3 regions of the Geodermatophilus sp. SYSU D00079 genome follow, and region 3 is predicted to be linked to each of the others. Evidence: riboswitches for the same ligand, from Rfam matches in the RefSeq annotation. Region 3 holds a riboswitch; each other region holds the start of a gene.
The links. Region 3 has a riboswitch for cyclic di-AMP ahead of ACI79E_RS14565 (hypothetical protein). Riboswitches for the same ligand answer to the same signal wherever they lie in the genome.
Positions count from the first base shown of each region.

Region 1 (9,756 bases), on a different contig from region 3:
CTGGACATCGGCCCCGCGGAGGCGGAGTACCAGGTGCCGGTCGACTCGGGCCCGGTCGTCGCCTACGCCGACGACGCCGTCGTCTACGACAAGGCCATCAGCGACCGGCTCATGACGCTGGGACACGAGCTCGACCTCGCTCCGCGCGCCGCGGTCTGGGAGTCCTTCGACTCCGACGCCTCCCAGGCCCGCAGCAGCGGGCAGACCGCCCGGGCCGCCCTGCTGTCGCTGCCGACCCTGAGCACCCACGGCTACGAGGTGCAGCACACCGAGACCGTGGGGCGCTGCGCCCGCCTGCTCGCCGAGTTCCTCGTCCGCCCGGTGGCCGGCTGACCCCGCGGCGCCGTCCGGCCGGGTGTGCCCACCGGTCCCCCGGGTAGGGCGCACCCATGGCGAGGCGCACCCCGGTGGGGACGATCGGCAAGGGCCGGCGCGGCATCAGCGTGCTCGGCTGGGCACTGCGCGGCGCCGCCGCCGGCGCGGCGGGCAGCACCGCTCTCAACGCCGTCACCTACCTGGACATGGCCGTCCGCGGCCGCGGCAGCAGCTCCACCCCGGAGCAGACCGTGGAGACCCTGGCCGAGAAGGCGCACGTGCCCATCCCGGGGGACGACGAGACGCGGCAGAACCGGGTGCAGGGGCTCGGCCCGCTGACCGGGCTGGTCGCCGGGATCGGCGTCGGCGTGCTCGTGGGCCTGGCGCGGGCGGCGGGCTTCCGGTCGCAGCCGGTGGTCGGCACCCTGCTCACCACGGCGGGCGTCCTGGTCGCCGCCAACGGGCCGATGACCGCGCTCGGCATCACCGACCCGCGCACCTGGTCGGCCACCGACTGGGCCAGCGACCTGGTGCCGCACCTGGTCTACGGCGCGGTGGTCAAGACGACGATGGACGCCTTCGACAGGCCGTAGCCCGCGGGCGGCTCAGTGCCGCCAGCCGCCCTCGTCCACCCCACCCGGCACGGGGCCCGTCGGGTCGTAGGGGGTGCGGGTGAACACGAAGGTGCCGAGGTCCAGGTGGTCGGCGGCGATGGTCAGCGGCTCACCGGCGTAGTAGCCGTCCAGGCCGACCCAGGTGCCGTCGTCCCGCCGGGCGAAGCGGCTGGCCCGCCCCGCCCGCCCCGGCATGGGCCCGAGGTGCAGCAGCCCGCCGGGCAGCGCCCGCAGCACGTGCGGGGCCGGGCCCCAGAACCAGACGCCGAGGTCCTCCAGCGGCACCGGGGACGGCGCCGGCTCCCAGGGGTCGACGATCCGCGGCTCGGCCGCGCGCAGGTCGGCCAGCAGGCCGAACACCACCGGCTCCGGACCGCTGGTGGCGTTGGCCAGGGAGACCGCGCCGGTCCGCTCCTCGCGGTCGACGAACACCCCGGCGAGGAAGCCGGGCATCGACCCGCCGTGCCCGACGAGGGTGCGCCCCTCGACCCGCACGACCTGCAGCCCGAGCCCGTAGGCCGACCAGCCCGGCGCCGAGGAGTCCACGCCGGCCGGCACGGTCATCTCCTCCAGCGTGGCCGGGTCGAGCACCTCGCCGGTGTCGCCGAGGAGGAACACCGCGAACCGGGCGAGGTCGTCCAGCGAGGCCCACAGCTGCCCCGCGGCCGCCATCACCCCCGCATGGTGCTCGGGCTCGGGGAGGACGACGTCGGCCCACGGGTGCACCGCGTGACCCTCCGCGGCCGGGGCCACCGGCCGGGGGGTCGTGCGGGTCATGCCCAGCGGGGCCAGCACCTCGTCGTGGACGACGTCGTCCCACGGGCGCCCCCGCAGCCGGGCCACCAGCTCACCGAGCAGCCCGAAGCCGAGGTTGGAGTAGTGGAACCGGCGCGCGGCGCCCAGGACGGCGTGCTCCTCGGCCAGCCCGAGCTCCTCCAGCGACCCGCCGGGTGTGCGCTCCCACCAGCCGCCCGGGCTCTCCGCGGCGGCGCCTCCGAGGTGGGCGAGCAGCTGGCCGACGGTGCGCTCCCCCACCGGCGTCCCCGGCACGTGCAGCTCCAGCGGGTCGTCGAGCGACAGCCGGCCCTCGTCGCGCAGCCGCAGCACCGCGACGGCAGTCACGGTCTTGCTGATCGACCCCAGCCGGTACTGCACGTCGGTGTGCGGCTCCGGGACGTCGCCGCGCCCGGCCGACCAGGCCAGCCCGTCGTCCCGGACGACCCCGGCGACCAGGCTGGGCGCCCGCCCGTCGCGCTGTACCCGCGCGACGCGGGCGAGGAGGGTGCGGGCGGTGGAGGGCAGGACCGGTTCGGGCACGTCCGCGAACCTAGACGCGGGCCGGGGGGGCCGTCGTCAGGAGGTCGGGACGGGCTCGGGCAGGGGCAGCCGCTCGGTGCGGGTCGCCCAGCGGTCGAACCACAGGGTGGCCAGCGGCGGCACCGACGCGGCGAGCGCGAACACCGTGGTCGGCGCGTTCCACCGGAGCACGCGCGCCGCCAGGAGCGTGACCAGCACGTAGGCCACGAAGATGCCGCCGTGGATGGGGCCGAAGATCTGCACGCCCCGCTCGGAGGAGGCGAGCACCCACTTCACGAACATGCCGAACAGCAGGCCCACCCAGGAACAGGCCTCGGCGAGGGCGACGGCACGGAAGACGAGGGCGACGGCGCGGGCGTTCATCGCCCCCCATCCTCCCCGATGCCCGACCCGGGGTACGCCGCCCCCCGCGGGGGGGCGCCGACCGCGGGGGCTGTGGACCGGCCCGAGCTCCTCGGGCCGGCGGACGTCCCGCGTGGACGGCAGTGTCTCCCGGTCGAGGACGGCGGTGGCCGGTGGGACCGGCACGGCCGGGTGCTGGCAGGGTCGGCGCCCGTGCGGGGACTGGCGCGGCGGGAGTTCTGCCTCGTGCTGCTGCGGCGGATGGCCGACCTGCGTCCCGACCTGGTCGCCGAGGCGCTGCCCCGGCTGGGGGCCACCCGAGCCGAGGCGCACGCCGCGCACACCCGCTGGCAGGCGCTGCAGCACTCGCCGCGGGCTCCCCGGGGGCTGGCGCTGCGCACCGCCGTCCTGGGCCCGCCGGAGGAGCTGGAGGACCGCCGGTTCGGCGACCTCGACGTCCAGGTCCGCCGCTGGCCGGTGCCGTTGTGGCCACATCTGTACTGGGAGGTGCTGTCCGGCCCGGGCGGGTCGGTGCTCGCGGAGCACCTGGCGCGGGCGCCGGGCTCACCGGTGCCGCCGGCGTCCGCGACCCGGTTGCTGGTGTGGCAGCACGTGCTCGACGACGTGGTGGGCCTGCCGGGGGCGCGCAGCGTCGACCCCGGCGTGGTGACCCGCTGGGAGGTGGAGCTGCCCGGCGGGGTCCGGGCCCGGTTCGTGTGGGGACTGCTGCAGGAGGTCAGCCGGCGATGCGGTTGAACCGCGGCGTGGCGCCCATGGCATCGACGCTGGCGACCTTCACGACGTCGCCGGAGGTCGGCGCGTGCACCATCTGGCCGTTGCCGAGGTAGATGCCGATGTGGCTGACCGGGCTGTAGAACGCGACCAGGTCACCGGGGCGGGCCTCGGCGCGGGACACCTGGGTGCCCATGGCCGACTGCGAGCGGCTGGAGTGCGGCAGGCTGATGCCGGCGGCCTTGAACGCGTACTGGACCAGCCCCGAGCAGTCGAAGGAGCCAGGCCCCGCCGCGGCCCAGACGTAGGGCTTGCCGCGCTGGGCCATCGCCGCGTCGATCGCGGCCTGCACGGCCCCGCTGCCGGCCACCACCGGCGCGGCGGCCGGGGCCGGCGCCGAGCGCTCGGCGCGGCTGGCCCGCTCGGCCCCGCCGCCGTGGGCGGTCGCGGCCGCCTCGAGGGCCGCCCGCCGCTCGTCGGCCGACAGCCGGGCGTAGTCGGCCTGGTAGGCGTTGATCTGCGCCTGCAGGTCGGCCTGCTGGGCGGCCACGGCGTCGTACTGGGCCTGGGCCTCGACCGCCGCGGCGTCGGCCACCGCCTGGGCCTGCGCGGCGACCTCGCCGGCGGCCACGGCCTGGTCCAGCAGCCCGTTCTGGTGCCCCGCGACGGTCTCCAGCAGCGTGACCCGGTTGACGAACTCGTCGGCGGAGTCGCTGGTCATCAGCGCCTGGAGCGAACCCATGCTGTCGCCGGTGAATGCGCTGCGGGCGATGCCCCGGACCTGCTGCTGGGCCGCGGTCGCCGCGCCCCTGGCCTCGGCCACCGCCGCGGCGGCGGCCTGGGCCGTGGCCTGCTGGGCGGCGAGCGCCTCGCGCGCCTCGTTGAAGTCCTCGGTGACGACCTCGAGCTCGTGCCCGCGGGCGGCGACCAGGGCGGCGGCCTCCTGCGCGGTGGCCGGTTCCTCCGCGCCGGCCGAGGACGGCCCGAGGGTGAGACCGAGGGCGCCGGCGACGGCCAGGACGACGGCAGCGCGGCGGGCGGTGCGAGGGGACGCCATGGTGCGGCGGCACTCCGTTTCTTCCACGGCCGCCTACCGGGTCAGCTGACGGGTTCGGGCGGGAAGGCGCCCGGCGCGTCCGGCCACGGGGCCGTGCGCGCTCCACCCCAGTGGTGCGGTGGGTCCCCGGTCCGGCCACCCCCGGGAGGAGGGCGCCGGTTCGACGGCGTCCGCGGAGTGTCACCCAGGTTGGTGACGGAGCGCCCCGCCGGACGCACACACCGTAAGGGCCGTGACGCTGCCGTGACAATTACCCGGATGTGATTTGGTGGACTCTCGACTCAACCCGCCGCGCGGGCGGGACGCGTGGGTCCGGTGGGACGGGTGGGGTTTGGCGAGCGGTCCGCGCGAGCACGTGCAGCGCATGGACCTCAGACGACCCCTGGCCGCCCTCCTCCTCGTCGGGGTGCTCGCCGGGTGCAGCAGCACCGAGACCGGCGGGAACACCGACGTCAACCGCAACGAGCAGGACTGCGGCACCGCGGAGCAGGCACCCGGACAGGGTTGCGAGGAGAGCGAGGACGCTCCCGGCGAGGGCAGCTGACCGGTGCCGGCACCCGCCTCGGCCCACCCGGGCGCGAGCACGGCAGCGAGGAGCGCAGCACCCCGCGGGAGGGGACGGTGACACCGGACGGACGGGGTGCGTACGACGCCGTCGTCGTCGGGGGCGGGCACAACGGGCTCGTGGCCGCGGCCTACCTGGCCCGGGCCGGCTGGTCGGTACTGGTGCTCGAGCGCCGGGAGCGGGTCGGCGGCGCCGCGGTCAGCGAGCAGGTGTTCCCCGGCGTCGACGTCCGGCTGTCGGCCTACTCGTACCTGGTCAGCCTCCTGCCCGACCGGATCGTCGCCGACCTCGGCCTGGAGGTCACCCTCGCCGACCGCGCGGTGGCCTCCTACACCGCCGTCCCGGGCGGGGCCGGCCTGCTGGTGGAGCGGGACGAGGGGCCGGCCACGGCGGCCTCGTTCCGCGCGCTGACGGGGTCCGACGCCGAGCTGGCCGGCTGGCAGCGCTTCTACGCACGGGTGGCCACGCTGGCCGAGGACCTCGCCCCCACCCTCACCGAGCCGCTGCTGTCCCCCCGGGAGCTGGCCGGCCGGCTGTGCGACCGGCGGCTGTGGGAGGACCTGCAGGCCCGGCCCCTCGCCGACCTCGTCGCCGACGAGCTGCACTCCGACGTGGTCCGCGGGGTGGCGCTCACAGACGGGCTCATCGGCACGTTCGCCGACGTGCACGACGCCGCCTCACCGGCCGGCCGCTGCTTCCTCTACCACGTGGTCGGCAACGGCACGGGGCGCTGGCGGGTGCCGGTGGGCGGCATGGGTGCGGTCACCGGCGCCATGGCCGCGGCCGCCCGCGGAGCCGGCGCCGAGCTGGTCACCCGCGCCACGGTGACCGCGCTGGAGCCGGGCGCCGACGGCGTCACCGTGCACTGGACCGACGACGACGGCGTCGAACGGGCGGTGGACGCCGGGTACGTGGTCGGCGGCGCCGCGCCCGCGGTGCTCGACCGGCTGACCGGCGCAGCACCCCGACCCACCGCCGACGGGGCCCAGCTCAAGGTCAACATGGTGCTGGCGCGGCTGCCCCGCCTGCGCTCGGGCGTGGACCCCGCCGTCGCCTTCGCCGGCACCTTCCACGTCGACGAGGCCGCGGGCCAGCTCGACGCGGCCCACGCGCAGGCCGCCGCGGGGCTGCTGCCCGACGTCATCCCGTTCGAGGTGTACTGCCACTCGCTGTCCGACCCCTCGATCCTGGGGCCGGCCGAGCGGGCGGCGGGCTACCAGACGCTCACCCTGTTCGGCCTGCACACGCCGGCGGCGCTGTTCCGCAGCGACCCGGTCGGCACCCGCCGGGAGGCGGTGCGGCGGGTCGTCGACCAGCTCGACGCGCACCTGGCCGAGCCGCTGCTGGACTGCCTGGCCCGCGACGGCGACGGCGAGATCTGCCTGCAGGCGGCGTCCCCGCTGGACGTCGAGGAGTCCCTGGCGATGCCCGGCGGCCACATCTTCCACGGCGACCTGGCCTGGCCGGTGGCCGCGACCCCCGACGAGGTGGGCACCTGGGGCGTCGCGACCGCGCACCCGCGGGTGGTCGCCGCCTCCTCCGGGGGCACGGTCCGCGGCGGGGCGGTCAGCGGCCTGGGGGGCTACGCCGCGGCCCGCGCCCTGCTGGACCGGCCCTGACCCGCCGCTGGACGGCGTCCCGGCTGCGGCGGGAGGCGTCGTCCCTGCTCCGCAGCGCGGAACGGCAGCTGCGCGGCCGGGACCTCGCGCTGATCGCCGCGGGGCTGACCTTCTACGCGGGCATCGCCGTGGTGCCGCTGCTGCTGGTGGCCTTCCGCCTGACCGCGCTGCTCAGCTCGCCGGAGACCGTCCGGGAGCTGAGCGACCGGCTCGGCGACCTGTTGCCGCCGCAGCTGGGGGCACCGGAGGCGCTGCGGGCGCTGGCCCGGGCGGGCGTGGGCATGGGCGTGCTCGACGTCGTCCTGGCGCTGCTGCCGCTGTCGCTCTACGGGGAGGGGCTGCGGCGGGCGCTGCTGCGGTTCACCCCCCGCCGCGACACGCTGACCGGCTGGCGGGGCCGGCTGCTCGCCATGCCGCTGGTCGTGGCCACCCCGCTGCTGCTGTACCCGCTGCTGCGGGCCGCCGCCGCGATGGCCGACCTCACCGACCGCGGCAACTGGCTGGGCAGCTTCGCGGTCGGCTACTACTCGGTGCTGTTCGCGCTCACCGTGCCGCTGCTGTGGGGGTTCGGCGTCGTCGCGGCCGGCCGGCTGCGCTGGCCCGCCCTCGTGGCCGGTGCGCTGTTCACCGCCGCCTGCCTGTCGGGCTTCCTGCAGGGCTTCGTGCTCTTCCTGGCCCTGCCGCTGGCCCTCGGGGCACCCTTCGGCGGCCTGACCGTCGTCGGCGCGGTGGTGGCGATCAGCCTTTGGCTGTTCCTGCTGCACCTCGTGCTGATCGGGGGCTGGCTGCTGACCCAGGCCCTGGACGAGCGCGTGCGGGCCGGTCAGGCCGGAGCCGGCTCACCGGGCGCGGGCGCCGGGGGCGCGGGTTCGGCCGGCGCGGGGGCCGGGGGTGCGGGCTCGGCCGGCTGGGGAGCCGGAGGCGCTGCGGGCGGTGGCGGCTCACCCGGTGGCGGCCCTCCTGGTGGCGGCGCCGGTGCGCCCGGCGGCGGGCCCGCGGGCGCCGGTGGCGGCTCGGGGGCGCGCTCGACGTAGTCGGCACCGTTGCTCACCAGGATCGACACGACCTGCCCCTGGACGGCCCGGCCGCCGCGCGGCGGGCTGGTGCCGAGCAGGACGCCGGCCGGACGGGCGCTGTCGACCCGCACGGTGGTGTGCTCGAACCCGGCGTCGGTCAGCGCCGCCTGGCAGGCCCGCACCGAGCCGCACCCGGGCACCGGGCGGGTGTTGCCGTTCTGCACCACGTCGTCGGCGGGCGGGAACTCCCTGCTGCCCCGGGCCTCGAGGACCGGCGCCATCGCGTCGTGCCACACGGTGGCGGCCTTGCCACCGCCGAACCCGCCGACGTTCTGCTTCCGCTTGGGGTTGAACACCATCACGCTCGCGGCGACGTCGGGGGTGTAGCCGACGAAGGCGATGGAGTCGTTGTCCTGCGCGGTGCCGGTCTTGCCGGCGATCTGGTGGCCGGGCACGTGGGCGCGGGCGCCGGTCTGACCGGGGTTCCCGGGTGCGACGTCCTTGACCAGCATGTGGTTGAGCGTGTTGGCCACCCCCGGCGGGATGGCCTCGGGGGTGCACCGGTCGCCCACCGCGATCGGCTCGCCGTCGGAGTGCGTGGCCGGCTCCCCGTGCTGGTCGAGGACGGCGGTCACCGGGACGACGTCGCACTGGGTGCCGCTGGCGGCCAGCGTCGAGTACGCGCTGGCCAGGCCCAGCGGGCTGGTGGCCTCCGCGCCGAAGGTGAACGACCCCCGGTTCTCGTCGATGACCTGCTGCGGCAGCGCGGGGTCGCTGAACTGGAACAGGCCCATGCGCTCGGCCATCCGCACCGGCTCCTCGACGCTGCCGAGGGCGTCCTCGAGGGCGAGGAAGTAGGTGTTGGACGACTGGTACAGCGCGGTCGTGAGGTCCAGCGTGGACCGGTAGCTGCCGGCGTTCTCCACGTCGTAGCGCCCGGCCCCGTCGCGGTAGACGCGGGAGACGTAGGGGTCGCCCGTGGTCAGCGTGTAGTAGCTGGAGTACCCGCGGGCCAGCGCGGCGGCGGCGGTGAAGACCTTGTAGGTCGAGCCCGACCCCTTGCTCGGGGCCACGTTGAGGTTGAACGACTCCTGGGCGGGGTCCTCCTTGTCGTAGCCGAACACGCGGTTGACGCTCATCGCCAGCAGGTGCCCGGTGCCGGGCTCGACGGCGGTGAACATGCCGGCCAGCGAGTTGCCCATCGACAGGGTGTCCAGGACGGCGGCGTCGCCGGCGCGCTGCAGCTCGACGTCCAGGGTGGTCTGGATGACGTAGCCGTTGTTCTCCAGGTCCTCCTGGGTGAGGCCGAGCTGCTGGACCAGGTACCGCTGCACGAAGTCGCAGACGAAGGGCCCCACGCTGGCCTCGACACAGCCGCGCCGGGGGGCGGGGGCCGGCGCCAGGCCCAGCGGCGCGGCCTGCGCCGCGGTGGCCTGCTCGACGGTGACGTAGCCCTGCTCGGCCATGCGGGAGAGGACCTCGTTGCGCCGCTCGGTGGCCGCTTCCGGGTTGGTGAACGGGTCGTCGGCGGTGGGGCTCTGCGCGAGGCCGGCCAGGAGGGCGGCCTGCGGCAGGTCCAGCGCGGCGGCGTCGATGCCGAAGAAGGCCCGCGCGGCCGGCTGCACGCCGTAGGCGTTCTGCCCGAAGTACACGATGTTGAGGTAGCGGGTGAGGATGTCGTCCTTGGAGTAGGCGTCCTCCAGCGCGAGGGCCAGGCGTGCCTCACGCAGTTTGCGGCCGAGGGTCTGCTCGGTCGCCGCCCGGCGCTCCTCCGACGTGGTCGCGGTCTGCAGCAGCGTCTGCTTGACCAGCTGCTGGGTGAGCGTCGACCCGCCTTCCTGCACGCCGCCGGCGGCGAGGTTGGTGACCAGCGCGCGCAGCGTGCCCTGGACGTCGAGGCCGTGGTGGTCGTAGAAGCGGGCGTCCTCTATCGCCACCATCGCCTGCTTCATGACCTCGGCGATCTGGTCGGGCGCGACGGGGGCCCGGTTCTCGTCGTAGAAGTACGTGATGGGCTCGCCGTTGGCGGCCAGCAGCACGGTGTTGGGCGCGGGCGGGTCGATCGTCAGCTCGGTGGGCAGGTCACCGAGCAGCCCCGTCGAGCGCTGTGCGGCCACGGCGGGCCCGCCGACCCACGGGAAGAGGAGTGCGGCGACCAGTGCCCCGGCCGCGAGGACGG
Region 1 covers NZ_JBJGZS010000010.1:35,237-44,992, reverse strand. Annotated here, with positions in the region: gene ACI79E_RS10560 (M42 family metallopeptidase) at 1-333, shown strand, start outside; gene ACI79E_RS10555 (hypothetical protein) at 390-908, shown strand; gene ACI79E_RS10550 (serine hydrolase domain-containing protein) at 921-2,246, opposite strand; gene ACI79E_RS10545 (DUF3817 domain-containing protein) at 2,283-2,609, opposite strand; gene ACI79E_RS10540 (hypothetical protein) at 2,802-3,344, shown strand; gene ACI79E_RS10535 (C40 family peptidase) at 3,325-4,377, opposite strand; cyclic di-AMP (ydaO/yuaA leader) riboswitch at 4,393-4,542, opposite strand; gene ACI79E_RS10530 (hypothetical protein) at 4,742-4,921, shown strand; gene ACI79E_RS10525 (phytoene desaturase family protein) at 4,999-6,561, shown strand; partial or broken gene ACI79E_RS10520 (YhjD/YihY/BrkB family envelope integrity protein) at 6,558-7,361, shown strand; gene ACI79E_RS10515 (transglycosylase domain-containing protein) at 7,385-9,756, opposite strand, start outside.
Region 1: linked by a shared signal. The riboswitch ahead of ACI79E_RS10535 (C40 family peptidase) and the one ahead of ACI79E_RS14565 (hypothetical protein) in region 3 are both predicted to bind cyclic di-AMP.

Region 2 (9,756 bases), on a different contig from region 3:
TCCAGGTGGACGACGGCCGCGCCGGCCACCCACTCCCGGCGGACGTCGGCCGGCTCCAGCCCGCCCTCGCCGCGGTCGGCGAGCAGCGTGCGCTCGCCGTCCGGGTGGACCAGCACCGTCGTCAGCGGCGTCCGGCCGCGGCGCACCACCGCCGTCCCGACCCCGCGCGCGGTCAGCTCCGCGAGCAGCGGGTCGGCCACGGGGTCGGCACCGGCCCAGCCGGCCAGCCGCGCCGGCACGCCCAGCCGCGCCAGGCCCGCCGTCACGTTGGCCGGGGCGCCGCCCGCGGACGTCGTCCGCACCACCCGCTGCTGCCCGCCGGCCACCAGCGGTGCGGACAGCTCCAGCACCTGGTCGGCCACCAGCTTGCCGAGCGCCACGACCGGGCCCGTGCCCGTGGGACGGGGCCAGCGCGGGACGTCCACGGGTCACAGCCTGCCCCGGATCCCCGCCGGGGGACCGCTCGCAGAGAGCCACCGGTGACGGCCGCATCGTGGGACCCTCGGTTCCCGGAGGGAGCTCCCCGCCCTCCGCAGCCGAGGTGATCGCCGATGCCGTGGACCGCGCCGGGGCGGCCGGGGGTCCCGACCGGCCTGGCGGCGTGCCTGCTGGCCGGCTGCGCCGCCGCCGGCGGCAGCGGCGCCGCAGCGGGGCCCTCCCCGGAACCGGTGCGCGACTGGCACGACGCCACGTACCGCGTCACCTGCGACGGGATCGTCCCGGGTGGCTTCGCGGCGGACCTCGACGGCGGCACCGCGCGCGTGCCCGCCGACGCCAGCCGCAGCCCCTACTACGAGTACTACGACGTCTGGCTGCAGGCGACCGCCGGCGGGGACGTCGACGGGGACGGCGAGCCGGACACGGTCGTGCTGCTGCAGTGCTCCCCGCAGCCCTCCAACGGGATCGTCGAGGAGGTCCAGGTCCTCGCCGCCGACGGGGAGCGGATCGGGCTGCTGCCCAGCCCGCGCACGCTGCGGGAGACGACGGTCCTCGCGCCGCTCTACGACCCGACCGCGCTGTCGGTCCGGGACGGCGACGTCGTCGCCGGGATGCGCGCCTACGCGCCGGAGGACAACCGCGCCGACGGCCCGTCGATCCCGATCACCGTGCGGTGGCACTGGACCGGCCGCGACTTCGTGCGGGTCCCGTAGCCGCGGCGGGAACCGTCGCCGTCCGTCACCGCCGCGGCCGGCCACCCACCCGCACGGGCGACTTCGCCGTCCCGGGTGTTGGGCAGCCCGGCGAGCGGGGCACCGGGGTGGTTCGCTGACGGTCCGCCGCTCGCGCGGCGCACGGAACCAGGGGGAGCCAGTGTCCGACCACCCCGAGTCGCACCCGGGCCCGAGCCGCGTCGAGGCCTCCACCCCCTGCGCCCGCCTGGCCCGCGGCCACGCCCCGCACCCGGCGCACGTCCAGCTGGCGCAGGCCGACGACGACCACTGGCAGCCGGTCGTCGTCATGGGCGCCGTCGGGGACGTCGTCACCCTGGCCGCCGACGACGAGCTGCGGCGGCACCGCAACCACGACACCGGCCACCTCGCGGCGCTGGTCCGCGAGGCGGGGGCCGAGGCGTTCCTGCACACCCGGCTCGGGCTGCTGTTCCTGCGCTCCTGGCCGCGCGACGCCGGCTCGGTCTTCTCGCTGCAGCCGGCCGACCAGCCGCCGGTGCCCTGCCGCCACTAGGCAGGACACCGGCAGCCGAGGGTCAGGCGATGCGGCGGGCGGTGTTGTAACTGGGCATGTGGTCCAGGTTCACGACCTTCACCGGCTGGCCGGCGGTGGAGGCGTGCACCATCTGCCCGTTGCCGATGTACATCCCGACGTGGGAGACGGGGCTGTAGAAGAACACCAGGTCACCGGGCTGCAGGGCGTCCCGGGAGACCGGCACGCCGGCACCGGCCTGCGCCCGCGACGTGCGCGGGATCTCGATGCCGGCGGCGCGGTAGGCGAACGTCGTCAGCCCCGAGCAGTCGAAGGCGTTGGGGCCGGTGGCGCCGTACCGGTAGGGGTCGCCCACCTGGGCGAGCGCGGTGTTGACGGCGGTCTGCGCCGCCGGGCTGGCAGCCGCCGCGGGCGCGGCGACGACGTCGGGCGCGGCCGAGGCCGTCGCGGGCGTGAGGGCGATCCCGGCACCGGCGATCGCGGCGACCGCGATCCCACGGATGGTGCGACGGGCTGAGGACGTGCGGGCAGTCGTCATCGACGACGGTTCTCCTGTTCCATCCGTCCGCCTACCGGGTTAGCTGTCGGGTTCGGACGGGAGGTCGCCCGGCACGGCCCAGGCCGTGCTTCACCCCAGTGCTGCGGTGGGTCCCCGGTCCGGCCGCGGCTGGAGCCGCGCACCGGTTCGGCGGGGTCCGACGGGTGTCACCACGGGTTCGGCGACGAGGGGCCCGTCAGGACCGCGGAGGACGCTAGGTGCGGACTCGACGGTCCGCCGTCCGTGCAGCGGACAGTCCGCCACACGGGCGACACGCCGTCGCGACCACGACGGACACCGGGGACCAAGGTCCCTTGCGCCGGACGACCGTGCAGGTCAGCGCGGTGACGGACAGATTGCTCACGCGCGGGGTTTCCTGACTCACCGTGGTGGACTCCGAGCACAGCGCCACGGGAACCTCGGTGGTTGGCCGGGCCGTTGGGCGGGCACGATCTGGTGCAACCGAACCGAGGAGGAACCACATGGCCGGCATGATCCGGAAGCTCGTGGCGTCGGGGCTCGCGGCGAAGGTCATCCAGGAGGCCCGCAAGCCGCAGAACCAGGCCAAGATCAAGGAGTTCATCGCCAAGATGGGCGAGCAGAACAAGAAGCGCGGCGGCGGCAAGGGCTACGGCCGGGGCCCCGTCCACTGACCTCCCGCTCGGCAGCGGCCCCACCCGGACGCCCGGGCCGGGGCCGCTGCCGCCTGCCCTGACCGGCGCTGCGCACCGCCGGCGCCCCGGTCCGCGTGCTCGCGCCCGCGTGAGCGCCACCCGCACCGGGTACCCAGCCCGGACCCAGCACAGGAGGTCCGGAGATGACCGAGGGCAACATGACCGGCCGCCCCTACGGGGGCGCGAACGAGGCCACCGGCGGCAACCCCGGCGAGCGCGAGGAGCACGACCTCGTCGGCCCGCCGTCGGAGCAGGAGGAACCGCGCGCGGCGCAGGGCGGCACCATGGGGACCGCGCACCCCAGCGTCCCCGGCAGCGACGGGCAGCCGCGCCCGGCCGAGCCGCCGCCCGGCGCCACCGGGAGCTGACCTACGGTCGGCCGGCGTGGGGGACGTCGACCTCGGTCGCCAGCAGCACCGCCTCGCGCACCGGCGCGCGGTTGTGCTCGTAGAAGTCCGGCGCGCAGCACATGAGCAGCGTGCGGCCGCCGTCCCCGCCGAGCATGCAGGCGTACACCCCGAGCCCGGACGGCGCGGCTATTTCGTCGACCACCTGCCCGCCCTCGGCCACGCGCACCACCCGGCCGCCCACCGCGTCGGCGGCCCAGATGCGGCCCTCGGCGTCCAGCGCGCACCCGTCGGGCGCGACCACGAGCTGGCCCAGCACCTCGTCGACCGTCGTCCCGGTGACCTCGGGGCCGAGGGAGGCCCACACCCGCCGGTTGGTCAGCGACCCGTCGGCGCCCAGGTCGAACGCGGTGTACCGGTTCCCCAGGGTCTCGCCGACGACCAGCGTGCCGCCGTCCGGGGTGATCACCGAGCCGTTCGGGAACTGCAGCCCCCCGGCGGCCACGCCGACCGTGCCGTCGGGGGCGATCCGCTTGAGCGACGCGGTCGCCGCGGCACCGCCGCCCATCAGGTCGAAGCCGAAGTCGCCGACGAACACGTTCCCCCGCGCGTCCACCACCATGTCGTTGAGGTGCCCGCCGCAGTGCTCGGCCAGGTCGGCGTGGGTGCGCAGCGACCCGTCGGCGTACCGGAGGACGCGGCGGTCCTTCATCGACACGACCACCAGCGAGCCGTCGGGCAGCCAGCCCAGCCCGGACGGCTGCTGCTCCACCTCGACCACGACCGTCTCCGCGCCGTCGGGAGCCACCCGGCTCACCGTGCGGCGGTAGAAGTCCGACACCCACCAGGTGCCCTCGTGCCAGCGCGGGCCCTCGAAGAACCCGCCGCCCTCCAGAACCGTCCTGAGCTGCCGATCCGCCATGGTCGGGCACCCTAGGGGGACCCGTCCCCGTCTGGAGGAGCGCAGCGTGCCCGGACCCCTGATCGCCGTCGTCGGAGCCACCGGGCAGCAGGGTGGTGCCGTCGCCCGCGGGCTGCTGGACGCCGGCGCCCGGGTCCGCGCGCTGGTCCGTGACCCGGCGAAGGCGCAGGACCTCGCCGGTCGCGGCGCCGAGCTCGTGCGCGCCGACCTCCGGGACCCCGACAGCCTGCGGACGGCGTTCCGCGGCGCGCAGCGGGTGTTCGCGATGACCACCCCGTTCGGCGCCGGCGGCCCGGAGGCGGAGGTCGCCCAGGGGATCGCGCTGGCCGACGCGGCCGCCGACGCCGGTGTCGAGCACCTGGTGTTCAACTCCGTCGGCGGTGCGGAGCGGTCCACCGGCATCCCGCACTTCGAGAGCAAGCGCCGCGTCGAGGAGCACATCGCCTCCCTCGGCCTGCCCGCCACGATCGTCCGGCCGGTCTTCTTCATGGAGAACCTGCCGTGGATGGTGGCGGCCGACCCCGCCGAGGTCGTCGTCCGGATGCCGCTGCCGGCCGGGGTGCCGCTGCAGATGATCGCCGTCGCCGACATCGGCGCGGTCACCGCCGCCGTGCTGGTCGACCCCTCCCGCGTGCCCGGCGGCAGCATCGAGATCGGCGGGGACGAGCGGACCGGCGAGCAGGTCGCCGCGGCGTTCGGCGAGCGGGCCGGGCGGCCGGGCCGCTACGAGGCGCTGCCGCTGGACGGTCTCGACGAGGACTCCCGCGCGATGTTCGCCTGGTTCGCGCAGCTGCCCGCCTACCAGGCCGACGTCGCGGCCACGCGCGCCCTGGCACCCGGGCTGCGCGACCTACCGACCTGGCTGGCCGGCGGCGGCTGGACCGGCTGACGCCGGCGTCGCTGCCGTCACTGGCCGCTCCGCGGGGACCAGGTCCTGGTCCCCGCGGTACCTGGACCTGAGCCCGCAGCTCTCACACACCCGTGGCGTCGGACACCTGTCGCCGGCCGTGCTCGAGTGCCATGACGTCGAGACCGTCACGTGTCAGCCTCCCGACCGCGTCGGGCGCGTTCTTGCTCTTTGCGGCCTTCAACCGCTCTTCTGCCGCAGCATCGAATGCCCGCTGTTCTGCTGTGAACGGAAGATAGCGGCCTCCAGGGCCGCGTTGGGGAACGGGGCGCTTGGTCCACCACTCCAGGGCGATGTCTGCCTCGTCACACTTCAATCGGAGCCAAGGCCGGATGTCCTTGAGCACCTTGGCGCCCGCGCTGGCACTGACCTGCCAGTTCCATGCGGGGCGAGCGTAAGTGCGGTTCATAGCGCAGAGCGAGCCGCCCCACCGGGACTGGAACTCGAGAAGCAGGGGAGTGCTGCGGACCGTGGCGTTCTGGGTCAACTGGACGCGAAGCGTCCGGCCGTGTGCGCTGCCGTTTCGATAGATTCCGATCGACTCCTCCCCGTCGAAGAACCCTGCACAATAGGGGAGGAGAGGATCCATCTCAGTCACCTTTCACGTTGACGATCTGTCTGAGCGTGTGGCGGACCTCCACCAAATCAGACGCATCTGACATCACTCGGTCTATAGGTTTGTAAGCGTCGGGGTGCTCGTCGAGGAACGCGTCGGAGCGGCCCCACGCGATGCCCTTCATCCGCCGGTCCAGGTCGGCGCGGGTGAACATCCGCCGCGCCTGCCCGCGGGAGTGGTTGCGGCCCGCCCCGTGCGGCGCCGACATCAGCGCCTCCGGGTTGCCCTTGCCGACGACGACGTAGGACGCCGCCCCCATCGATCCCGGGATCAGCCCGTCCTGCCCCCGCCGCGCCGAGATCGCGCCCTTGCGGGACAGCCACACCGAACGGCCGTAGTGCTCCTCGCGCTCGGTGTAATTGTGGTGGCAGGAGATCTCCACGCGGCGCTCGACCTCGGTGGTCATGAAGCGCGACACCTGCTCGGCGACGCGGTCCATCATCTCCTCGCGGTTGAGGGAGGCGAACCGCTGAGCCCAGTGCAGGGCCTCGATGTAGGCGTCGAACTCCGGCGTCCCCTCCTCGAGGTAGGCGAGGTCCCGGTCGGGGAGGTCCAGCCGGCGGGCTCGCGCGATGTCCTGCGCCACCCGGATGTGCTTGGACGCCAGCCGGTTGCCCACCCCGCGCGAGCCCGAGTGCAGGAACAGCCACACCCGGTCGGCCTCGTCCAGCGACACCTCGATGAAGTGGTTGCCCGACCCCAGCGAGCCCAGCTGCAGCGGCCAGTTGTGCGCCACGCCGTCGGCCTGCGCCGCCCCGGGCAGGTCCCGCAGCTCGGCGACCCGCGCGGCCGCCGAGTCGCGCAGCTTCTTGTTGTAGCGCCCGGCCGACAGCGGGATGGCCCGCGAGATCTGCTCGTGCAGCACCGACAGGTTCCGCCCGCGCACGTCGTCGCCGGTGAACTGGGTGCGGACGGCGTCCATCCCGCAGCCGATGTCCACGCCCACCGCCGCCGGGATGATCGCGCCGTCGGTCGGGATCACCGACCCGACGGTCGCCCCCTTGCCCAGGTGCGCGTCGGGCATGAGCGCCATGTGCGGGTTGACGAACGGCATCGACGCCGTCCGCTCGGCCTGCAGGCGGGTGGTCGGCTCCAGGATCGACGCCCAGTTGAGCAGGCGGTCGCTGATCTTCTCCATGGCTCCTCGGACTCCTCGGCCGGCGACGGCGTCGGTCTCTTGTCGCCCGTCCCGTACCCCGAGGAAGCTGTTCCGCCCACCCGTCCCGTGCGGTGTCGGATCCCGGCGCCGCCGGTCCCAGAGGAGCGCCCTCATGCTGTTCCACGTCAGCTTCCGCGTCGACCACACCCGCCTCGACCGGGACGAGTTCTGGGACGAGTGGGAGCGCGAGACCCAGGCAGCGAAGGCGGCCATCGAGGGCGGCGTCATCAAGAGCCTCTACAAGGTCGCCGGGCAGCGGCGGGTCATCGGCATCGTCGACGTCGAGTCCCACGACCAGCTCGACCAGATCGTCATGGGCGCCCTGCCGATGAGCCACCACCTCACGCTGGAGGAGGTCCTGCCGGTGCGCGAGTACACCGCCTTCGCCGACGACGTCGCCAGGCGCTGGCAGGGCTGAGCGACGCGGCCGGGCGGGACCTCCGTCCCGTCCGGTCGTGACCTCCGGACGCCGCGCCGCCGCGCCCGCGGGGCCAGCATCGGGACGACGACCGATCGGAGGGTGATCGCGATGACGAGGGCACTGGTGGTCCACGAGTCCCTGTTCGGCGACGGGCGCACGATCGCCCGCGCGATCGCCGACGGCCTGTCCGCACGCATGGCCGTGACGGTGGTGGCCGCGCAGGACGCCCCGACGACGCTCGGCCCGGACGTCGGGTTGCTCGTGGTCGGCGGCCCCAACCACGTGACCGGGATGCCCCGCCCCGCCACCCGCGAGGGGGCCAACCGCGACTACGGGCTGCACGTCGACCCCCAGGTCGGGCTGCGCGAGTGGCTGGAGCAGGTGCGCATCGACGGCCCCGCCGTCGCCGCGGCCGCGTACGACACCCGCATGGACCACCCCGGGCTGGTCACGAAGCTCGACCACGCCTCGAGGACCGAGGAGAAGCTGCTGCGCCACCTGCACTGCCGGATCGTGGCCCCGGCCGAGCACTTCCTCGTCACCTCGCCGCAGGGGCCGCTGCTGACCGGGGAGGAGCAGCGCGCCCGCGAGTGGGGCGCGACGCTCGGCGCCCAGTGGCAGGCCCGCCTGGCCGCCGCCAGCGGCTGACGCCCGCGCCGGCGAGGTCAGTCCCGGCCGCGGTTGCCGTTCCCGCCGCGGTCCCGGCCGCGGTCGCGCTCGCCGTCCTCGTCGTCGTCACGGTCGCGGTTCCCGTTGCCGTTCCCGTCGCCGTCGCCCTCGCCGCCCTGGTCGGCGTCGGTCGGTTGCGGCGCCTCGGTCGGGGGCGGCGGGGGTGGGGGTGGGGCGACCGCGTGGGTCACGGCGATCGTCGTGCCCACCGGCACCTCGCCGACGGGCGCCAACGCCATCACCTGCCCCGCGGGCACGTCGGCGGTCTGCACCGGCCGCAGCTCGACCACGAGGTCCAGACCGGACAGCTCGGCCTGCACCTGCGCCACCGGCCGGCCCACGTACTCCTCGGCGGTCAGCCGCACCTGCACCACGCGCGGCGCCGGGGGAGGAGCCGGGGTCGCGGACGTCGTCGGCGCGGGCGGCGGGGGTGTGGTGGCACCGGTGGGCGCCGGGTCCCCGCCCCGCGTGCCGAGGAACACCGCACCGGCGACGGCGGCGACCACCACGAGCGCGACGAGCAGCGGCACCAGCAGGCGCCGGCGGGACCGGCCGCCGTCCTGCTCCGGTGGCGCGGTCGCGTCCGCGGGCGCCACGGGGCCGGCGTCCGCGGCGGGCGCGGCCGGCAGCTCGCGCGTCGTCGGCTCCGGGCGGACCGCCGGCATCACGAGGGTGTCGGCGCGCTCGGGCTCGGGCTCGGGGTCGGGTGCGGCGTGCCGCGACCGGCGCACCTCCGGGGACCGCCCGGCGACGACGTCGTCCACCGCGGCCAGCAACGCCGCGCCGTCCGGGATCCGGTCGGCCGGCTCCTTCACCAGGGTCCGCTCGACCAGCCGGCGCACCGGCTCGGGGACGTCGTCCGGCAGGGGGTCGGGGGTCTCGCGCAGCTGCCGGAAGGCGACGTCCACCGGGTCGGCGCCGTCGACCGCCCGGCGGCCGGCCAGGCACTCGTAGGCGACCATGCCCCAGGAGTAGACGTCGCTGGCCGGCACGGCGCGGTCACCCCGCACCTGCTCCGGCGCCAGGTACTGGGCCGTGCCGACGACGTGGCCGGTGCGGGTGACCGCCGCGTTCGTCGCCGACCACGCGATCCCGAAGTCGGTGATCTTGACGGTGCCGTCGGGGCCGACGATCACGTTGCCCGGCTTCACGTCCCGGTGCACCACGCCCGCCGCGTGGGCCGCGGCCAGCCCGGCGGCCACCTGGCGCAGGACGGCCAGGGTCCGGTCCGGGGTCAGCCGGCGCTCCCGCTGCAGCACCGCCGCCAGCGGCTCGCCGTCGACGAGCTCCATGACGAGGTAGACCAGCCGGTCGCCGCCGGCCAGCTCGGGCTCGACCTCGCCGTAGTCGTGCAGGACGGCGATGTTCGGGTGCACCAGCCCCGCCGACAGCCGGGCCTCGGTGCGGAAGCGGGTCAGGAAGACGGGGTCCCCGGTGTACTCCCGGCGCAGCACCTTGACCGCGACGGTGCGGCCGAGGACCAGGTCACGGGCCCGCCACACCTCGCCCATCCCACCGGTCGCGATGGGGGAGAGCAGTTCGTAGCGGTCCTGCAGGACCGAGCCCGGCGGGTGCATGTCCCGAGCGCTCAGACCGGGTCCACCAGGCGCAGCGGCGGGGGCGAGGACAGCCGCTTCTCCAGGGTCACCCGGTGCCGTCCGTCGGACTCGTGCCGGAAGGAGAGCCGGTCGACCAGCGCCTGCATGAGCAGCAGGCCGCGGCCGCCGTCCAGCGGCGCCCGGTCCGCGGCGTCGGGCAGCGCGTCGGGGTCGAAGCCGTCGCCGTCGTCGAAGACGCTGATCCGGCACAGGGCGTCGTCGATGGCCACCTGCACCTCGTAC
Region 2 covers NZ_JBJGZS010000018.1:54,115-63,870, forward strand. Annotated here, with positions in the region: gene ACI79E_RS15145 (carbohydrate kinase family protein) at 1-425, opposite strand, end outside; gene ACI79E_RS15150 (hypothetical protein) at 552-1,151, shown strand; gene ACI79E_RS15155 (hypothetical protein) at 1,312-1,683, shown strand; gene ACI79E_RS15160 (C40 family peptidase) at 1,706-2,200, opposite strand; cyclic di-AMP (ydaO/yuaA leader) riboswitch at 2,216-2,363, opposite strand; gene ACI79E_RS15165 (hypothetical protein) at 2,683-2,853, shown strand; gene ACI79E_RS15170 (hypothetical protein) at 3,018-3,242, shown strand; gene ACI79E_RS15175 (SMP-30/gluconolactonase/LRE family protein) at 3,244-4,143, opposite strand; gene ACI79E_RS15180 (NmrA/HSCARG family protein) at 4,190-5,032, shown strand; gene ACI79E_RS15185 (hypothetical protein) at 5,115-5,639, opposite strand; gene ACI79E_RS15190 (RtcB family protein) at 5,641-6,804, opposite strand; gene ACI79E_RS15195 (muconolactone Delta-isomerase family protein) at 6,938-7,243, shown strand; gene ACI79E_RS15200 (hypothetical protein) at 7,355-7,894, shown strand; gene ACI79E_RS15205 (protein kinase domain-containing protein) at 7,912-9,492, opposite strand; gene ACI79E_RS15210 (ATP-binding protein) at 9,504-9,756, opposite strand, start outside.
Region 2: linked by a shared signal. The riboswitch ahead of ACI79E_RS15160 (C40 family peptidase) and the one ahead of ACI79E_RS14565 (hypothetical protein) in region 3 are both predicted to bind cyclic di-AMP.

Region 3 (9,756 bases):
GGCGTCGAGGACGTCGAGCAGGGGCTGGGCGGCGGACTCGTACCGGTCCGCGGTGCTGGTCATGGTCCAAGCGTGCCGGGTGCGGCACCCTGCGTCTTGATGAAACCCGACAGCGCGCCGACCCGGCTGGACGTGATCGAGCGGGCCCACCTCAAGGAGCCCGGCGACGCGTCGCACGTCATGTACCGCTACGCCGCCGGCGCGGGGTTCGCCGGCCTCGTCCAGCGGTTCTGGATCCCCGTCTGGTCGGTGCCCCCGGGGCGCGAGGCCCCGCAGCGCGTCCTGCAGTACCCCGGCTCCCTGCTGGTCGTCTCCACCGAGTACGCCCGCTTCTACGGCGTGGTCTCGGGACTGTCGACGACCACGCTCAGCGGCGAGGGCTGGGCCGTCGGGGTCATGCTCGCCCCGGCCGCGGGCGCCCTGGTCGCCGGGGCCCCGATGACCGCCTACACCGACGGCTCGGTCGACGTCACCGAGGTGCTGGGGGCCCGGGGTGGGCAGCTGGTCGCCGAGGTGCGGGCGGCCATGGCCCCGGATCCGCACGCGTCCGCGGCGCACCGGCGGGCGGTGTCGGCGTACGAGGGGGTGCTGCGGGCGTTCCTGCCCGTCGACCCCGAGGGCGAGCTGGTCAACCGGCTCGTCGCGTTCGTCGAGTCCCGCACCGACGTCACCCGGGTAGCCCAGGTCTGCGCGGAGTTCGACCTGTCCGAGCGCGGCCTGCAGCGGCTGGTCTCCCGCCGGCTGGGCCTGACGCCGAAGTGGCTGATCCAGCGCCGGCGCCTGCAGGAGGCCGCCGAGCGGCTGCGGACCGGCACCACGACGCTCGGCGAGGCCGCGGCGGCGCTCGGCTACGCCGACCAGCCGCACTTCACCCGGGACTTCTCCCGGGTCACGTCGATGACGCCGGGCGAGTTCGCGGCCCGCTACGTCTGACCGGCCCGCCGGTCGACGCGCGGGAGCCGGGCCACCCGTCGTTCAATGACCCGGGTGGAGAGCGCGACGCCCCTGCCCCGGATGAGCGGCCACCGCCAGGGCAGCGGGGCACCGCTGCTGCTGCTCCCGGGTCTGGGCAGCACCCGGGCGGAGTTCCGGTCGGTGCTGCCCGACCTGACCCGGCGCTACGACGTCCTCGCCCTGGACCTGCCCGGCCACGGCGACTCACCCCCGCTGCCCGCCGGCGTCCGGCCCGACGTCGCGACGCTGACCGACGCCGTGGAGCAGGAGCTCGACCGGCGGGGCGTCGGCCTCCCGCACGTGCTCGGCGTCTCCCTCGGCGGCCGCCTCGGCCTTGAGCTGGCCCGGCGGCAGCGGGCGCGCTCCGTGGTCGCCATCGCACCCACCGGTCCGCTCACCCCCGGGGAGCGCGTCGTCCAGACCGCCCTGCTCGGCGCCGCCCGCCTCGGCTTCCGCGCCCTCGCCCCCGCCGCCGACCCGGTGCTGCGGGCGGCCGTGCCGCGCACCGCGGCGCTGGCCCTGCTGCGCGCGCGGGGGTGGCGCACGCCGCCCGACGAGGCGGTGGCGCTGGTGCGCGCGTTCGCCGGCGCGCAGGACTTCTGGCGGCTGGTCCGCTCCGCCGTCGTCCGCGAGGCGACGATCGACTACTGGTCGGTCGACTGCCCGGTGGTCGTCGCGCAGGGCACCCACGACGTCATGACGCTCAGCCAGGCCGCGTGGCTGGCGCTGCTGGTGCCCTCCGCCCGGTTCCGCCTGCTGCCCTTCGCCGGCCACAGCGCGGTCTCCGACGTCCCGCGGCGAGTGGTCGGCCTCGTGGACCGGACCGCGGCCGCCGCCGGCTCCCGACGGTGACTACCGGATCAGCGGCCGGAGGACCGAGCCCGCCGCCGCCAGCGCCTCCGGCGCCAGCGGGATCCGGCCCAGCACCGGGTGGCGCTGCAGCGCGGTGTACAGGCTGCGCTCCCGCGCCTGCCCGTCGAACCCGTCGCGGGCGGTGTCGAACCGGTCCAGCGGGGCGAAGAGGTTGTCCGGCGCGTCGGCCGGCTTGGGCTGACCGGTGTCGTGGGCCTCGAACCCGAAACGGGTCATGAGCGCGTCGACCAGGCGGGGGGCGAGCTTCTCGCCGACGATCAGCGCCTTCGCCGACCCGCCGGCGACGAGGTCGCGGACCGGGTGCGCCGCGGCGTACAGGACGGCGTCCACGACGACGTCGGGCTGGTAGATCGGCGGCGGCGCGACGGGCTTGACGCCGATCTTGGTCCGCGCCTGGTCGAACAGCGGGGTGTTGATGGTCGCCGGCAGGACCTGGGTGACGCTGACCGGTGAGCCGGCGCGGCGCACCTCGGTCCGCAGCGTCTCGAGGAACCCGTCGATGCCGTGCTTGGACGCGCAGTAGGCGGTCTGCAGGGGCACCCCGCGCTTGGCGCCCATCGACGAGATGGAGATGAACGCACCCCCGTCCCGCTCCAGGTGCGGGAGGGCGGCCATGGCGCCGTGCACCTGGCCCATCAGGTTGACGTCGACGACCCGCTGGAACTCCTCCGGCGTCGTCTCCGCGAACGGGGCGACGAGCAGGACGGCGGCGGCGTGCACCCAGGTGTCCAGCCGGCCGTACTCGTCGACCGCGCGCTGGGCCACCCGCCGGACCTGCGCCGGGTCGGTCACGTCCGCCACCTCGGCGCTGGCCTCGCCGCCGGCCGCGCGGATCTCCTCGACCAGGGACCGCAGCCCCGCCTCGCCCCTCGCCGCGACGACCACCTGCGCGCCCTCGGCGGCGAACCGGGCGGCGGTGGCGCGGCCGATGCCGCTCGACGCGCCCATCACGACGACGACCTGCTCGCCCACCGGCTTCAACCGTGTCTGTGCCATGGCGGTGCCCTACCCGCGGCGGGCGGGCCGCTCGGCGTGTCGGCCGGATGTGTCCAGCGCGACACCGGCGGCGGGCCGGCCCGGCCGTGGACGCGCCACGGCCCCGGCGCGGGGGTTCGACGGCCACGCCGGGGCCGGTCGACGCACGGGTGCCCTCGGACGGGACCACGCAAACACGCGCGTCACACGCTGGCGGGCGGGGCGCACCCGAGGGACGCCCCAGGGCCCCGCCCGCTGACCAGCATGCGGGCGCCGGGCCCGCGCCGCAACAGATGTCTAGGACGTCTGGCGACGGGGCGCGGTGGCCGACCCCTAGGGTCGGGTCGTGGAGGTCTGGTTCAACCCGTCGTGTTCCAAGTGCCGCACCGCGCGCGACCACCTGGAGGAGGCCGGCGTGGAGTACACGCTGCGCCGCTACCTCGACGACCCGCCGAGCGAGGCGGAGCTGCGCGCCGCGCTGGACGCGCTCGGCCTGCAGCCGTGGGACGTCACCCGGCTGTCCGAGCCGCTCGCCGGCGAGCTGGGGCTGCGGGACCTGCCGCGGGACGCCGACGCGTGGATCCGGCTGCTGGTGGCGCACCCGCGCCTGATCCAGCGGCCCATCGTGCTGACCGACGACGGCCGCGCGTGGGTGGCCCGGGACGACCGGGCGCTGACCGAGGTGGTCGCGGCCGCCCGTGACGCGCACGGGCGTCCGTGACCGGTGGGCCACCCAGGCCCGGGGACGGCGGCCGGGGTGCGTCGAGGGAGGTGGCCTGACGGGCTTTCCGGTCGGTGGCGTTCCGGTGTCCACCCGGCCCCGAGGGTCACGACCCACCACACCGCGGCCGGCGACTCCGTCTCCGACCGTCGACCCACCTCCGGCCTCGGCGAGGCTGTGCCAGGGTCCGCTCGTCCCGCCCGGCGGGGGCGGGCAACGGAGGAGACGGTCATGCAACTCCCATCCGACGTTCTCGTCGTCGGCGGCAGCCTCAGCGGCTGTACGACAGCGGTCCTCCTCGCCCGGCAGGGACTGCGGGTCACGGTGCTCGAGGAGCACCGGGACCCGGACCACTACAAGCGGGCCTGCACCCACTACATCCAGCCGAGCGCCACCGCCGTGTTCGAGCGACTCGGACTGGTCCCGCAGATGGAGGCCGCCGGGGCGATCCGCAACAGCATCGACCTCTGGACCCGGTACGGATGGGTCCGGGCACCCGGCGGAGGCCCGCACGGCTACAACATCCGGCGCAGCGTGCTGGATCCGATGCTGCGGAACCTCGCCGCCACCACGCCAGGGGTCGACCTCCTCCTGGGGGTCAAGGCCACGCAGGTGATCGCACAGGACGGCCGGGTGCAGGGCGTCCGAGCCACCACGCGCGCCGGCGACGACCAGGAGTTCCGCGCCAGGGTCGTCGTCGCCGCCGACGGGCGGTACTCCCTCGTCGCCTCCTCCGCCGCAGTGCCCGCCAAGGAGAAGAAGCACGGGCGCTTCATCTACTTCGCCTCGTTCGAGGACCTTCCCCTCGCCAGCGGCGAGCGCTCCCAGATGTGGCTGACCGATCCCGACGTGGCCTACGCCTTCCCCAACGACAGCGGCGTCACCGTCCTCGCCGTCATGCTCACCCACGACAAGCTCACCGAGTTCCGCCGCGACATCGACACCAGCTTCCGGCAGGTCATCGAGGCCCTCCCCGACGGCCCCGACCTCACCTCCGCGCGACGGGTCTCCGACTACGTCGGGGTGCCCCACTACCCGGACGTGAGCAGGGCACCGGCGGTTCCCGGCATGGCCCTCGTCGGCGACGCCGCCCTGACCACCGACTACCTGTGGGGGGTCGGCTGCGGCTGGGCACTGGAGTCCGCGGCGTGGCTGGCCGACGAGGTCGGTCCGGTCCTGGCACGCCCGAGGGCCGACGACGCCGAGATCGACACAGCCCTCCAGCGGTACGGGCGGCAGCACCACCACCGCCTGGCCGCACACCACTTCTTCATCGCCGACCTCGCCAACGGTCGGAAGCTCAACCCCGTCGAGCGTCTGATGTTCGCCGGCGCCGCGCACGACGACCGACTGGCCTCGAACCTGGCCAGCTACGGAGGCCGGCTGATCACGCCGTGGCAGTTCCTGAGTCCGGCGAAGGTCGGCCGGAGCCTGCGCGTGCAGATGGCGGCCGCCACGAGGGGGCGAGCGGTCGCCGGACAGACCTCGTAGCCGATGTCCCGGCCTGCGGTGTCGCCGGACACGCAACGGCTCCCACCCGTCGACGGGTGGGAGCCGTTGCCTCGTGCAGGTGCGGGGCGCGATGCCCCGCGGGGATCAGCCCCGGTAGTTCACGTGGACGTGGTCCATGTGGTTGGCCGTCGGGCTGCCGCGGTCGGCCATCGGCTTCCAGGAGCCGTTGGGTGAGCTCAGCATCCGCTGCTTCCAGATGACGTACTCCACGCCGAGCTCGTTCCAGTGGGCGATGTGGTACTGGGCGATCGCGTCGCCGAGCGAGGAGCTGGTCATGTAGTCCAGCGCCAGGCCCGAGGGGTGGCCGCCCGGGTCGGCGGCGCTGGCGCGGGTGCCGCCGATGGTGATGCCGGCGGCACCGGGCACGTTGCTGACCACGGCGTTCGCGGCCGCCTGCGCGGCGGGCTTGGTGGCGCCTGCGGTGTTGGTGATGCGCGCGATCGTGGTCGCCGCGACGCTGCCGGACGCGGCGGCGGCCGCGGGGGCGGATCCCCCCGACCGCTGCGGGGCGGCCTCGGCGGCACGCGCGGCCTCGGCGGCCTCGGCGGCCTCCGCGACCCTCGCCGCCTCGGCAGCCCGCGCGGCCTCGGCGGCCCGGGCGGCCTCGGCGGCCCGGGCGGCCTCGGCGGCGCGGGCAGCGGCCTCCGCCTCGGCCCTCTGGCGGTCCAACTCGGCCTGGTCGGCGGCGGCCTGGGCCTGCTGCGCCGCGGTCTGCTCGGCCTCGCGGCTGCTGCGGCTGGCGGTCAGCTGCTCCAGGGACTGGAGGTCCGGCGTCGCCGCTGCCGGGGCGGAGTCGGCGGTCAGCCCGAGCTCGCGAGCGACGCTGACCGACTCCGACGTCCCGGCCTCGGCCTGCGCGGCCGGGTCCGAGCCGACCAGGACGTTGACCATGAGGGCGCCGGCGGTGGCCACGCCGAGGTACAGCGCGGGGCGGCGGACGCTCGCCGGCGGGCGGCGGCGTGCGCGGCCGCGGCGGTCGGCAGCGCGGCCGGTGGTGGTGCGGGGGTCCATGAGGGGATGTGCTCCGGGGTCTACGGGCGCAGCGGCACGCCGGAGGCGGCGGGCTGCGGGGTGAGCGGGCAGCAGGGGGCTGCGGACGTCCGGGCGCTGCGCGGGACACCGGGGAGACGGCGGGAGGCCGGTCGAGCGGGGGTGCTCGGGAGTGGCCCGCGGGCGGTGCGCGGCAGGACGGCCGCGGGCGATCAGGTGCGCGGGCGCACCCGGCTCCGGTGGTACCGGGTCGGGCGGGGTCGTGCAGCAGGGCAGGGGCGCGCCATCCGGCCGCTCTCCGTTCTTCCGATGGCCGCCTACCGAGTTAGCTGACGGGTTCGGGCGGGAAGCAGCCCTACCCGTCCCGGACCAACGGCCCGGGAACGGGATTCACCCCAGTACTGCGATGGGTCCCCGGCTCGCCCCGGAGGGCGACTCGGCGGCGTCCGTTCGGGTTCCCCGGGCGGGGACGTGACGATCGACCGGACCCACCCACGGTAACCGGCGTTATGCAGTTGTGACAATCGAGCGCCGTCGATTCGTCGGGTGACCCGCGTCGCGCGGCACCCGATCGACGGCCCGAGGGTGTATGGGCACAGGCGTCCGGGGACGCGGGTGGGCGGCGGGGGCAGCCGCGTCCCGGCGTCCTCAGCCGACGGGGACCGCCACGGCGCGCTCGACCGCGGCCGCGGCGTCGAACCCCGCCGGGACGGGGACCAGCGGCGGGCGCACGGTGCCCATCGGGTGCCCGTGCCGCTGCTCGGCGATGCGCTTGAGCATCCCGGGCGCGACGAACTCCTTGGTCATCGCCCGCACCTGCTGCAGGTGGGCCGACAGCGCCGCGGCGTCGTCGGTCCGTCCGCCACGGACGTGCCGGTACAGCGCGACGACCTGCTCGGGGACGATGTTGGCCAGCGCGGAGATGGAGCCGGTGGCGGTCAGCAGGCGGGCCGGCAGGTCGTCCTCGGTGCCGACGAGCACCCCCTTGCCCGCCGCGTGCACGGTCTCGGCGTAGCCGGCCTCGCCACCGGAGTCCTTCACCCCCCACACCGGCAGGTCGGCCACCAGCTCGGCCGGGACGGGCACCGCGTACTTGGGGATGTGGTAGACGACCACCGGGTGCCGGGTGGCGGCCAGCACGCGCTCGTAGAACACGCGCAGCCCCTCGGCCGCCGCCGGCCGGAAGTAGTAGGGCGGCAGCACCATCACCGCCCGCACCGGCAGGTCCTGCAGCTGCTCGAGCAGGTCCAGGGTGTCCGGCAGGTTGCCCTCCGCGACGGTGGGGACGACGTGCAGCGCCCCCACCTCGGGCAGCAGGGCCTCCAGCACGGCCCGCTTCTCCCGGACCGACACCGACGGGCCCTCGCCGTTGGTGCCGAACGGGACGACGCCGGTGACCCCCTGCCCGGCCAGCCAGCGGACGTGGCCGAGGTAGGAGTCGACGTCGACGCTGAAGCGCTCGTCGTCGCGGAAGGGCGTCACGTTGGCGACGTAGACACCCTCGAGCACGCCGGCGGGGTCGTCGGAGTGCATCGTCACCTCCCGAGGTCGACGGTCTGGTCGAGGAACGCGGTCAGTTCACGGCGGCTGGGCAGGCCCTCGTAGTCACCCAGGCCCTGGACGCAGAAGGCACCCATGGCGTTGGCGGTGCGCAGCCGCCCGGCCGGCTCGGCCCCCCAGAGGGAGGCGGCGAGGTAGCCGGCGGCGAACGCGTCGCCGGCGCCCACGGGGTCGACCTGGCGGGCGGGGAAGCCCGGCGAGGTCAACCGCTCGCCGTCCACCAGTGCCGTGCAGCCGCGGGCGCCCTGCTTGAGCACGACCTCCCCGGGCCCGGCGTCGGCGAGCCGCTCCAGGCCGGTGTCGTCGTCCCAGCCCCACAGGGCGCGGGCCTCGTCGTCGCCCACGAGCAGGACGTCGACGTGCGGGAACAGGGCCTCGCTGGCGGCGCGGGCCGCGGCCGGCTCCCACAGCCGGCTGCGGTAGTTGACGTCGTAGCTCACCCGCACGCCCGCCGCCCGCGCCGTGCGCGCCGCCCACGGCAGGAACTCCACCGCCTCCGGGGACAGCGCTCCGGTGATCCCGGTGAGGTGCAGGAAGGCCGCCCCCTCGAGGACGGCCGGGTCGAAGGCGCCCGGCGCGAGGGTCGAGGCCGCCGAGCCGCGGCGGTAGTAGTAGACCCGCAGCGCCCCGGCCACCTCCTCGCGCAGGTACAGGCCGGTGGGCCGGTCGGGGTCCCGGCGCACCGCGCGGGTGTCCACCCCCTCCGCGCGCACCCGGTGCAGCACCAGCTCGCCGGGCTCGTCGTCCCCCAGCGCGCTCACCCAGGCGGCGGGGACGCCGAGCCGGGACAGCCCGATCGCCACGTTGCTCTCCGCGCCGCCGATCGACAGCGTGACCGCGCCGGCGTGGCGGAGCCGGCCCGGCGCGGTGGGGACGACCAGCACCATCGTCTCCCCCGCGGTGACCACCCGCGGGACCGCTCCCTCGCCCGCCGCCGACCCCTGCGGCTCAGCCACCGAACAGGGTCCGCAACTGCTCGTTGAAGGTCAGCACGGTCAGGAAGCCGAAGAGCAGGAAGGCCCAGACCAGGGCGGCGACCCGGACGCCGCCCGGGCGGATCTCCCTCGGCAGCGTCCGCCGGTTCACCAGGAGCAGCAGCGCGGAGTAGATGAACATCATCAACCCGCCGGTGACCGCCGAGATGACCAGCAGGATCAGCGGCTGGGACAGCCCGGACAGCAGCACGATGATGCCGATCCCGACCAGGCCCCACACCAGCGCGAAGTAGATCTTGCTCTCGTTCGCGTCGCGCAGGTACGCGGTCTTGAGGACGTCGGCACCGAGCCGGCTGGTGTAGTCGACGATGCCGAGCGCGGCGGCGAACAGCGAGATCGCGCCGATGATCCAGAAGAAGGTGCCGAACCAGCCGCCGACGGTCTCGTTGAGCACCTCGCCCTCCGCCTGCAGGAACGAGATGTCGCTGGCCAGCCCTTCCCGGCCGAACACGGTGGCGTAGGCCAGCAGCGAGGTGAACAGGATGGTGAGGAAGCTGATCAGCACGAACGTGGTCAGCTGCTCGGTGTTGGCGAACTTCCACCAGCGCCGCCACCGGCCCAGGTTCTCCGGGGTGGGTTCGAACACGAAGCCGGTGGAGGGGGCCGCCTCCGGGTGACCGGTGATCGGGCTGACGATCCGCGGGACGTAGGCGCCCATGCCGAAGCGCTTGTCGCGGATCCAGTTGCTCTGGCACAGGTTCTGCCCGCCGCCGGCCCCGGCGAACGCCAGCGCGCCCATCAGCAGCGCGAAGCCGAGCTCCTCGGCGGGCAGCCCGGCCTCGGTGACGATCTGCGGCACGTCCGCCCAGGTCGAGGCGCCGATCACGGCGATCGAGGCGACGACGATGAGCAGCAGGACCGCGGCGACCTTGACCATCTGGATCTTCTCGAGGGCCTGGTACACCACCGGTGCCATGGTGAGGATGACGCCGATCAGCAGGAGGAAGCCGATCGCGATCGGCACCACGCTGCCGCCGACCAGGTAGGTGACCAGCGTCGCCGAGCTCGTCGCCCACCCGGGCCAGATGTTGGCGAAGTAGGCCAGGATCGCGAACACCAGGCCCCAGTGCCGCCAGTAGCGGCTGAAGCCGGTGAGCGCGGTCTCCCCGGTGGCCAGGGTGTAGCGCTCGATCTCCATGTTGAGGAAGTACTGGGTGGCCAGGCCGACGAACGCCG
Region 3 covers NZ_JBJGZS010000017.1:14,242-23,997, reverse strand. Annotated here, with positions in the region: gene ACI79E_RS14595 (TIGR03086 family metal-binding protein) at 1-63, opposite strand, end outside; gene ACI79E_RS14590 (helix-turn-helix domain-containing protein) at 100-933, shown strand; gene ACI79E_RS14585 (alpha/beta fold hydrolase) at 988-1,806, shown strand; gene ACI79E_RS14580 (SDR family oxidoreductase) at 1,807-2,823, opposite strand; gene ACI79E_RS14575 (ArsC/Spx/MgsR family protein) at 3,149-3,523, shown strand; gene ACI79E_RS14570 (NAD(P)/FAD-dependent oxidoreductase) at 3,755-5,014, shown strand; gene ACI79E_RS14565 (hypothetical protein) at 5,120-6,046, opposite strand; cyclic di-AMP (ydaO/yuaA leader) riboswitch at 6,325-6,477, opposite strand; gene ACI79E_RS14560 (dihydrodipicolinate synthase family protein) at 6,674-7,558, opposite strand; gene ACI79E_RS14555 (sugar kinase) at 7,561-8,541, opposite strand; gene ACI79E_RS14550 (Nramp family divalent metal transporter) at 8,534-9,756, opposite strand, start outside.